Regions from separate parts of the Paenibacillus sp. GD4 genome, predicted to be linked through region 3. Evidence: riboswitches for the same ligand, from Rfam matches in the RefSeq annotation. Region 3 holds a riboswitch; each other region holds the start of a gene.
What was found. A riboswitch is a leader RNA that binds a small molecule or an ion and turns the genes downstream of it on or off. The one in region 3 is predicted to bind S-adenosylmethionine.

Region 1: it holds a riboswitch for S-adenosylmethionine, as region 3 does, so the genes downstream of both, metA (homoserine O-acetyltransferase MetA) here and RAC89_RS30930 (homoserine dehydrogenase) in region 3, are expected to answer to the same signal.
Region 2: it holds a riboswitch for S-adenosylmethionine, as region 3 does, so the genes downstream of both, RAC89_RS20840 (methionine ABC transporter ATP-binding protein) here and RAC89_RS30930 (homoserine dehydrogenase) in region 3, are expected to answer to the same signal.

Annotation. Positions count from the first base shown of each region.
Region 1 is NZ_JAVCYK010000001.1:1,379,278-1,382,553, forward strand. Features, by position in the region: gene RAC89_RS06595 (aminotransferase class I/II-fold pyridoxal phosphate-dependent enzyme) at 1-493, opposite strand, end outside; gene metA (homoserine O-acetyltransferase MetA) at 490-1,416, opposite strand; SAM riboswitch class I at 1,537-1,688, opposite strand; gene corA (magnesium/cobalt transporter CorA) at 2,147-3,082, shown strand; gene RAC89_RS06610 (hypothetical protein) at 3,115-3,276, opposite strand, start outside.
Region 2 is NZ_JAVCYK010000001.1:4,396,537-4,399,812, forward strand. Features, by position in the region: gene RAC89_RS20835 (amino acid permease) at 1-1,377, shown strand, start outside; SAM riboswitch class I at 1,449-1,568, shown strand; gene RAC89_RS20840 (methionine ABC transporter ATP-binding protein) at 1,647-2,660, shown strand; gene RAC89_RS20845 (methionine ABC transporter permease) at 2,653-3,276, shown strand, end outside.
Region 3 is NZ_JAVCYK010000002.1:1,868,269-1,871,544, reverse strand. Features, by position in the region: gene RAC89_RS30940 (NAD-dependent epimerase/dehydratase family protein) at 1-262, opposite strand, end outside; gene RAC89_RS30935 (glycine C-acetyltransferase) at 276-1,466, opposite strand; SAM riboswitch class I at 1,693-1,798, shown strand; gene RAC89_RS30930 (homoserine dehydrogenase) at 1,860-2,876, shown strand; gene RAC89_RS30925 (helix-turn-helix domain-containing protein) at 2,909-3,276, shown strand, end outside.

The DNA.
Region 1 (3,276 bases), on a different contig from region 3:
CCCATCCGCACACCAGCTCGAGATCGGTAACCATCATCAGCGGATTGGTCGGAGTCTCGATCAATACCGCCTTTGTATTCGGCTGCACGCCGGATTCAAGTGCATCCAAATCATTCGTATCCACGTAGGTTGCGGTCACGCCGAACCTGGACATGATTTTCTCAAGCAAACGGTAGGTACCGCCATAAAGGTCTAACGAAACGATCAAATGATCACCTTGGCTGAACAAGGCGAAAATCGTCTGTAATGCCGCCATGCCTGAGCTGCAGGCGAATCCGGCGTCGCCGGATTCCAGCTGAGCGATGGCGTCCTCAAGCACCTTGCGCGTCGGGCTTTTCGTACGGGCATAGTCGAAGCCCGTGCTCTGTCCGAGCTTCGGATGGCGGAATGCCGTCGCTTGGTAGACAGGAAAGCTGATCGCGCCTGTCACCGGCTCTTCTTGAGAGCCGATCTGTGCGAGACGGCTCTCGATTTTCCACTTCTCATGACTCATATAACGTACTCTCCTTTGTGAAGATCAAACGGCGTTTCCTGATACACATAATAATTCAGCCAGTTGGAGAACAACAGGTTCGCATGCGCCCGCCAAGTATTCAACGGCTGTCTCGAAGGATCGTCGTTCGGGTAATAATTTTGGGGGATATCAATCTGCATTCCTTTGTTCACATCGCGGTCATACTCATTCTTCAGTGTACACGCATCGTATTCAGAATGGCCGGTAATGAAGATCTGCTTCCCGTCCCGCGTCGCCGCAATATAAACGCCGGCTTCTTCGGATTCGGACAAAATCTCCAGCTCAGGGTGACGCTCGATATCCTCCCGCCGCACTTCCGTATGGCGTGACTGTGGAGCTAAGAACAACTCGTCGAAGCCGCGCAGCAGCTTCACATTAGGGCGGTTCACTGTATGAGGGAACACGCCGAACAGCTTCTTATCCAGCGCATACTTGGGAACATTGAAGTGGTGATACAAACCGGCCTGGGCCGCCCAGCAAATATGCAGCGTCGAGGTTACGTTCTCGCGGGACCATTCCATGATTTGCTGCAGCTCCTGCCAGTAGTACACGTCCTCGAAATCAAGCGTTTCTACCGGAGCCCCGGTAATAATCATCCCGTCCATCCGCTCGTGCTTGACATCCTCGAAGGTTTTGTAGAATTGAGCCAAATGCTCCTGCGACGTATTTTTCGAGGTGTGCGTTTTCGGGTGCAGGAGCACGAATTCGACCTGAAGGGGAGTATTGCCGATAAGTCTCAGCAGCTGAGTCTCGGTCGTTTCCTTCGTCGGCATCAAATTCAGGATCGCGATGCGCAGAGGACGAATGTCCTGATGAAAGGCCACGCTTTCATCCATCACGAAAATATTCTCATTAATCAGCACTTCTTTCGCCGGTAAAAAATCAGGAATCTTAATAGGCATTAGGCTCACTCCTTCGAATGTAGGATTGGGATTCGTCGTTTCCTGCGCCTGCCGCGGAGCACCAAAAAAGGCCGTCTTCGCGCGGGCGAGAAGAGGCCTTTGTATATATCACATCGTCCTCTCTCATCTCTCAGAAGCTTACATACCGCTTCCGCAAGATTTAGCACCGTGCAATTCTTTGCCTTTTCGTCGTGTCGTCGTCATCGTGCGCAAAGATATTGTCGGTTGCCGGGTATCATCGGGCTAGTCCCTCCACCTGCTCTTGATAAGAGTTTGAAACCGAATCTATTCAATTGTTTTGGGTTAATACTAATGTAATCGAAATTACGGTCTTCGTCAAGCATCGATATTGGGACGCCTACACCCCTTAGGCCCCCATAATGCGGCACCAAACGTCCTCAGCACTCATATACTAAGCAAAAGGCAAGGATTTCAACGCAACTCCTGCCGTTTTCTCCTTGAATTGTGAAAAATGAAGGTTTATACTAGACAAGTATCTTGGACAAATCGTGTAAAAGGGGTGCAGTATTTCGAATGGACGGAGACCCGAGGAGTAGTATCTCTGTTTGTAACAACCGCATACAATTCCGTCAAGGACGTTGCGGCCACTCGCGTTACGTTCGTTCGGCATCCGCTGACATGCTACGCCTGTAGTCCGCCAGTTTGCCGACAGCCGACCGCTGCTGCCTCGAAGCCTTGACGGAACACTTCGTACAAGGGGGAGAGCGCCATGAAAGCACGCTTGGTGCAGGACGGCATTTTTACACTGGTGGAGGATATCACTTTAACGATGGAGGCGCCCGAACGGGGATTTTATTGGATCGACGCCGATATCGAGGACCTTGAGCTGCTTCAGCCCTTATTCCACCTTCATGAGCTGGCTGTTGAGGATTGCTTATCCGAGGAGGAGCAGCGTCCGAAGATTGAGCTCTATGACACGCACTATTTTATCGTCATGAACAGCATCCGTTTTGACGACGAAGAGATTTTTCTTCGCGCCTTGAACATCTTTTTGGGGAAGCATTACATCATCACGGTTACGCGCCAGAAAATCAATGAGATCCGTGCGTTGAAGCCAATTCTGTGGGAAGAGGAAGTTACCTCGCCCGACCAATTTCTCTATCACCTGATGGATCTCGTTGTCGATAATTATACCAATGTCGGCGATCGGATCGAAGCGAAGATTGAGAAGCTGGAAGAGGATATTCTGATGCACACGAAGAAATCGCATCTGAACGAGATTATCGGATTGCGAAGTGAAATTTTGTGGTTAAAGAAGGTGCTGATTCCTCAGAAAGAGGTTATCGCCACGCTGAACCGCAAGGATTTGCGGCTGATCAGCGAGCCACTTCGCAAGTACTTCGGCGATATTTACGAGAATGCTGTAAAAATCTCGGAAACGTTCGATACGTTCCGCGATTTGATGGGCAACTTGCGAGAAGCTTACCAGTCCAGTATTGCGAGCCGCGCCAACGAAATTATGCGCGTATTTACGGCGCTGACGACGATCTTCATGCCGTTGACCTTCATCACTGGCATTTATGGAATGAACTTTGATTACATCCCCGGTCTCCATTCCGAGCTGGGCGGCTTATATGCCGTATGCTTTATGGTGGTTGTAGGACTGACCATGCTGTGGTATTTTCGCAAAAAGGATTGGCTGTAGAGCCGATCCTTTTTTCTTGTTGTTTGCTGCGGTTAACCGATACTGCGCTGATCCTCGATCCGGCGAACCCGATCGATGGTTGAATCAAGATCCGTTTCAAGCATCCGTATGCCCCGCTTAATATGCTTGACGTCGAGGGCCACTTCATCGATCTGAAGCTGCAAGCTGTGATGAACGCGGTCAAGCCGGTTTTC
Region 2 (3,276 bases), on a different contig from region 3:
ATCGGGACCGGCTTGTTCCTGGCCAGCGGCGGGGCCATTTCCACGGCAGGACCGGGCGGAGCGCTGCTGGCGTATGCGGCGATCGGCATCATGGTGTACTTCCTGATGACCAGCCTGGGAGAGATGGCCGCCTACATGCCGGTGTCCGGCTCTTTCAGTACTTATGCGGGACGTTTCGTCGACCCTGCGCTTGGCTATGCACTAGGCTGGAACTATTGGTTCAACTGGGCCGTAACGATCGCCGCCGAGCTTTCGGCTGCGGGACTCATCATGAAGTTCTGGTTTCCCGACACGCCGTCCTTGCCTTGGAGTGTGCTGTTCCTTGCTATCATGCTGCTGTTTAATTATTTATCGGTCAAAGGCTTCGGGGAAGCCGAATATTGGTTTGCCTTGATTAAAGTTGTTACCGTCGTTCTGTTTATCGGAGTCGGCTTGCTCATGATCTTCGGGATTCTGGGCGGACAACCGGTCGGTTTCACTCACTTTACAGAGGGCGACGCCCCGTTCCATGGAGGGTTTATGGCTATGCTGGGCGTGTTCATGGCGGCGGGCTTCTCGTTCCAAGGAACGGAGCTGCTGGGGGTTGCAGCAGGGGAGAGCGAGAACCCGAGGGTGAATATCCCGAAAGCAATCCGGCAAGTATTTTGGCGCATCCTCTTATTTTATATTTTGGCCATTTTCGTTATCGGGATGCTGATCTCCTATACGAATCCGGTGCTGATCAACGGAGACGTCGACAATATTGCGGTAAGCCCCTTCACCATCGTATTCGAAAATGCCGGCTTGGCCTTTGCCGCTTCCGTCATGAACGCGATCATTCTGACCTCGGTGCTATCCGCCGGAAACTCCGGAATGTATGCCTCGACCCGGATGCTTTGGGTCCTTGCTAAAGAGGGGAAGGCGCCGCAGTGGCTTGGTGCGCTGAATCGCCGCGGGGTTCCGGTAACCTCGCTGCTAGCCACAGCGGCCGTAGGGATGCTGGCATTTTTCACCTCCCTGTTCGGCGACGGGGTCGTCTACATCTGGCTGCTGAATTTGTCCGGCATGTGCGGATTTCTGGCGTGGCTCGGGATCGCGGTCAGTCATTATCGCTTTCGCAAAGCGTATCGGCTGCAAGGCTTTCGTATTAACGATCTGCCCTTCAAAGCGCGGTGGTATCCGTTTGGACCGATCTTTGCATTCGCGCTCTGCCTGTTTGTTATGATCGGGCAAGGCTACTCGGCCGTCACCGGCGATGCAATCGATTGGAAGGCGCTGCTCTCGTCCTACATCGGCTTGCCATTGTTTGCGGCATTCTACTTTGGCTACAAGCTCAAGCACAAGACGCGTCTGATCCCGCTCAAGGATTGTCAGCTGGTCGATCCTGAGAACAAATAGTGGTTGACAGTATCGCCAAATCGTAATAAACTTACTACTTGTTAATGACCTAAGGTAAAATAATAGCAAACTTCTTATCAAGAGAGGCGGAGGGAAAAGGCCCGATGAAGCCCGGCAACCGTTCCATGCGTAACTGCAGGGAAGTATGGTGCCAATTCCTCCAGAATCGGCGCGATTCTGGAAGATGAGAGGGACAAGAGCGATAAAGTCAGCCTCTGTACCTCTGTGTGCAGGGGCTTTTTTCATGCCTAACCAAGGGGGTGGATGAATTGATACAGCTTCATGAAGTTACCAAGGAGTATCTAGTAAAAGACAGAAAAATTACAGCCTTATCCCATATAAGCCTTACCATCAGCAAAGGCGAAATCTTCGGTGTCATTGGCCATTCCGGCGCTGGAAAAAGCACGCTGATCCGGACCATCAACCTGCTGGAACGGCCCAGCTCAGGGCAGGTCATCGTCGACGGCATCGACATTACGTCACTGAATGACCGCAAGCTTCAGGTAGAACGGCGTTCGATCGGCATGATCTTCCAGCACTTTAATTTGCTGTCCTCTGCTACCGTCGCGGATAATATCGCTTTTCCGCTTAAGCTGGCCAAGGCGGACAAGCCGTCGGTAGAGCGTCGGGTTCAAGAGCTGATCCGGCTCGTCGGCCTAAGCGGCCACGAGCACAAATATCCCGCCCAGCTGTCCGGAGGCCAGAAGCAGCGGGTCGGCATCGCCAGAGCGCTGGCGACGAATCCGAAGGTGCTGCTGTGCGACGAAGCGACGTCGGCGCTTGATCCGCAAACGACACAGTCGATTTTGACCCTGCTTATGGACATTAACCGGGAGCTGGGCATCACGATCGTCCTGATTACCCACGAAATGCAGGTCATCCGCTCGATCTGCGACCGGGTCGCTGTACTCGACGGAGGCAGGATTGTGGAGCTTGGCCCGGTTACGGATGTATTTCTGAAGCCGCAGCACCCCACTACGAAGCAGTTTGTAGCCGAGGCCTCCGAACCGCTTTCTGCAGAATGGCCGGGGCGCGCGTCGGGGAACACAACCCGCATCCTCATCACCTTCCTCGGTGAGATGACGTATGAGCCGGTGTTGTACGAAACGATGCGCGATACGAAGGTGCCCTTCGTCATTTTGCAAGGAACGGTATCGCGATTGAAGGATACGCCCTATGGCCAGCTGCTGCTGGAGCTTAGAGAGACCGGAGCCGAGGCGCAGCGAGCCATCGACCTGCTTCGTGAGCGCGGCCTGGATGTGGAGGTGTTGACGCATGGATAAGCTTATGGAGCTGGACTGGGCCGAGATCGGCTCGAATACGCTGGATACACTCTCCATGCTGGGGGCTTCCACCTTATTCACCGTACTCATCGGCTTGCCTCTCGGCATCGTGCTCTATCTGACGGGAAGAGGACAATTGCTGGAGCAGCCGCTGATCTACGCGGTCCTATCCTTTGTAGTGAACGTGCTCCGCTCTGTTCCGTTCATCATTCTGATGATACTGGTCATTCCGCTTACGCGGTTGATTGTCGGCACCTCGTTAGGGGTTCCCGGCTCCATCCCGCCGCTTGTCATCGCGGCAGCGCCCTTCTTCGCACGGCTTGTCGAGACAGCGCTGCGCGAGGTCGATCGCGGTGTTATCGAGGCGGCCCAAGCGATGGGAGCGACCCGCATGCAGCTGATCACGAAGGTGCTGCTGCCGGAATCCCGGCCGGGACTTATAGCGGCCATCACCATTACAGCCGTCACTTTGGTATCGTACACGGCGATGTCCGGAGTTATCGGCGGCGGCGGTCTGGGCGATTTGGCCATTCGCTACGGCTATCAGCGCTTCCAGACCACTGTGATGATTGTGACCGTGCTCATTTTGCTTGCGCTTGTTCAAGTCCTGCAAACG
Region 3 (3,276 bases):
ATACAGGATTGATCTCCGCTGTTGCGGAAAGCAGTGCCGCAAGGTGAATGATCGTATCCGCATGGTGCTCCCTGGCCGCCTCCAGGATCAACGGCCCATTGCACACATCAAGGATGCGGAATGGGCCGGATAAGGCGGCCTCGCTCTGCCCCTCCCGGATGTCCGTCGCCAGAACGGAATCCTCTCCATAAATATCGCGCAGCCGTACCACCAGCTCCGAACCGATCTGGCCCAGGGCTCCGGTCACCATGATTCGCTTCATGGTAAGCACCTCCTTATATCAAGTCCAGCTCATGACCGACCTTCTCATAAACGGCAAGCGCCTGGTCGAGCATCTCTTTCGTATGCGCCGCCGTAGGCATGTTCCTGATACGCCCGGACCCCTTCGGCACGGTCGGAAAAACAATCGCTTTGGCATAAACGCCCTCTTCGTACAGCCTGGTACTGAATTGCTGCGTCGCTTCCTCATTTCCGAGAATACACGGCGTGATCGGGGTTTGTGTGTGCCCTATAGAGAAGCCGAGCTCTTTAAGACCGCGCTGCAGGTAGGCGGCATTCTCCCATAACCGGTCCTGGAGCTCCTTGCTGCCCTGTAAAATGTCTATCGCCGCGATACAAGCCGCAACGGAGCCCGGCGGCATCGCAGTAGAGAACAAAAACGGACGGCTGCGTACCTTTAACCATTCAATCAACTCGCGCGACCCGGCCACATACCCCCCTACGACACCGACCGCCTTCGATAACGTCCCGATCTGAATGTCAATTCGGGCGGATAAGCCGAAATGCTTTACTGTGCCCGCTCCACCGCCAAGCACCCCCGAACCGTGGGCGTCATCCACATAAGTAATGAGATCGAAAGCCTCGGCAATATCCACGATTTCAGGCAGCTTGGCGATATCTCCATCCATCGAGAAGACGCCGTCGGTAATCACCATGATGTTCTTGTATTTGCCGGACTCCCTGGCCTCCTTCGCTTTGGCACGCAAATCGTTCATATCCGAGTGTCGGTAACGAATAACGGCTGATTTGGTTAAACGGCAGCCATCGATAATGGACGCATGGTTCAGTTCATCCGATAATATCGCGTCATCCGCACCCATGACAGCAGAAATGGCAGCCATATTGCAGTTAAAACCCGACTGGAAGCTCAACGCCGCTTCGGTTTGCTTAAATGCCGCGAGCTTCTCATCAAGCTTGGCGTGAAGCTGTAAGGTACCGTTGATCGTCCGGACGGCACCGCTGCCTGCGCCAAACGCTTGCGTCGCTTCGATCGCCGCCGCGACCAAACGGGTGTCCGATGCCAGCCCCAAATAATTGTTGGAAGAAAGGTTGATCAAGCTGCGGCCGTTCATACGAATGATAGGGCCGTTCGCGCTTTCCAGAGGCTCAATCGTATTGAACAGTCCTTGGGCTTTTAGCTCGGCAAGCTGCTGCCGAAGATATAAGGCAAACGTTTGGCTCGTCATGAATATGACCTCCTTAGGGTGGGAGCTACACTACAAGAATGTATGTTATAGTGAAATAAATGTGCGTTTTAGTGTACTTATATGTTATATTATACACTCGTATGCTATAATGTAAATACATATTTTACCTAACTTATCCGCTAACGAACATTTATAAATTGACAATCCGGAAGAAGTCCAATACAATAAAAGTCAATAATTTCATATCCGGCTGTATAAACAGCTTTTCTTATTGCGAGAGGTGGAGGGACTGGCCCTATGAAACCCGGCAACCGGCCCATCAATGGGATAAGGTGCTAAATCCATCGGAACGAGGTTCCGAAAGATAAGAAGAGGACGATTCCGTTCTAACCTCTTCTTGGAAGAGGTTTTTTTATTTTAAGGGGGATGGCTATGGAGCAAACGAGAGATTCGATCGGAATCGCCTTACTCGGCTTAGGTACGGTAGGCAGCGGCGTGGTGAAAGCATTGACCGGCAATGCCGAGAGGCAAAAAGAAAGCTTCGGTGGAAAGATTGAGCTCTGCGGTGTCTTGGTTCAAGATCTGTCGAAGCCGAGAAGCGTGGACATTCATCCGGAGCTTTTATTCGATAACTACAAACAACTCTCTTCCCATCGTCGACTTCAAGTTGTTATAGAAGTGATGGGAGGCGTCGAGCCCGCCAAAACGTATATAGAAGAAGCACTCCGTTCCAAGAAACATGTGATTACGGCGAATAAGGAGCTTATGGCCAAACATGGCTCGGAATTGCTCCGGTTGGCCAAGGAGATGGGCGTTCATTTGCTGTATGAAGCCAGCGTCGGCGGAGGGATCCCGGTTCTCGGCGTGCTCTCCCAGTTTCTCCGTTATAATAAAATCGAACGTATCTCAGGGATATTGAACGGCACGACGAATTTCATTTTGACCAAAATGATGCTCGAATCGCTGGATTACGATACGGTGTTAGCCGAGGCACAAGCATTGGGCTTCGCCGAAGCGGATCCGACGTCGGATGTGGAGGGCTACGACAGCATGTATAAGCTGATCATCCTAGCTCGGCTAGCCTGGGGTGTGGATACAACGCCTGACAAGGTGGTTCGCCGGGGTATCACCCACTTGACCTCCAATGACATCGCCTATGCTAAAGAACAACATGCCCGCTGGAAATTAATCGCCTCCGCTGAGAAACTCGAGGACGGAACCGTGCATTTAACCGTCGAGCCAAGACTTATCCCGGAGGGACATCCGTTATACGGAGTGATGTATGAGTTCAATGCCGTGCATTTATCCGGCAACCTCGTGGGCGAGCTTACGTTCAGCGGACGCGGTGCCGGTGAAATGCCTACCTCCAGCGCAATCCTAGAGGATTTAGCCTACGCGATGAACCATTCCCCTGAGACGATCAACGCCGATCCGGTTAACATATCGTAAGCTTAAGTATGAATGAGTAAGGAGACTGTAACGTGGAAACAGATCAGATTCATAAGAAAATCGGCCGAAACCTGCTGAACATCCGCAAAGCGAGATCGCTCAGTCTGGATCAGGCAGCTGAATTAACCGGCGTTAGCAAAGCGATGTTAGGGCAAATCGAACGCGGTGATTCGAATCCGACCATTTCCATCCTATGGAAGATCGTTAACGGGCTTCGCATTTCATTTACTTCTCTGATTGAAGAGGAATCACCGGAAGTGAAGCTGATTCGTTACGGTGAGATGGAGCCTTTTCGAGAGGAAGAGGGGCTGTACCGCGCCTATCCGATCATCCCGTTCGATCAACAAAAAAAATTCGAGGTCTATATTGTTGAGATGGATCCCGACTGCTTGCATAACTC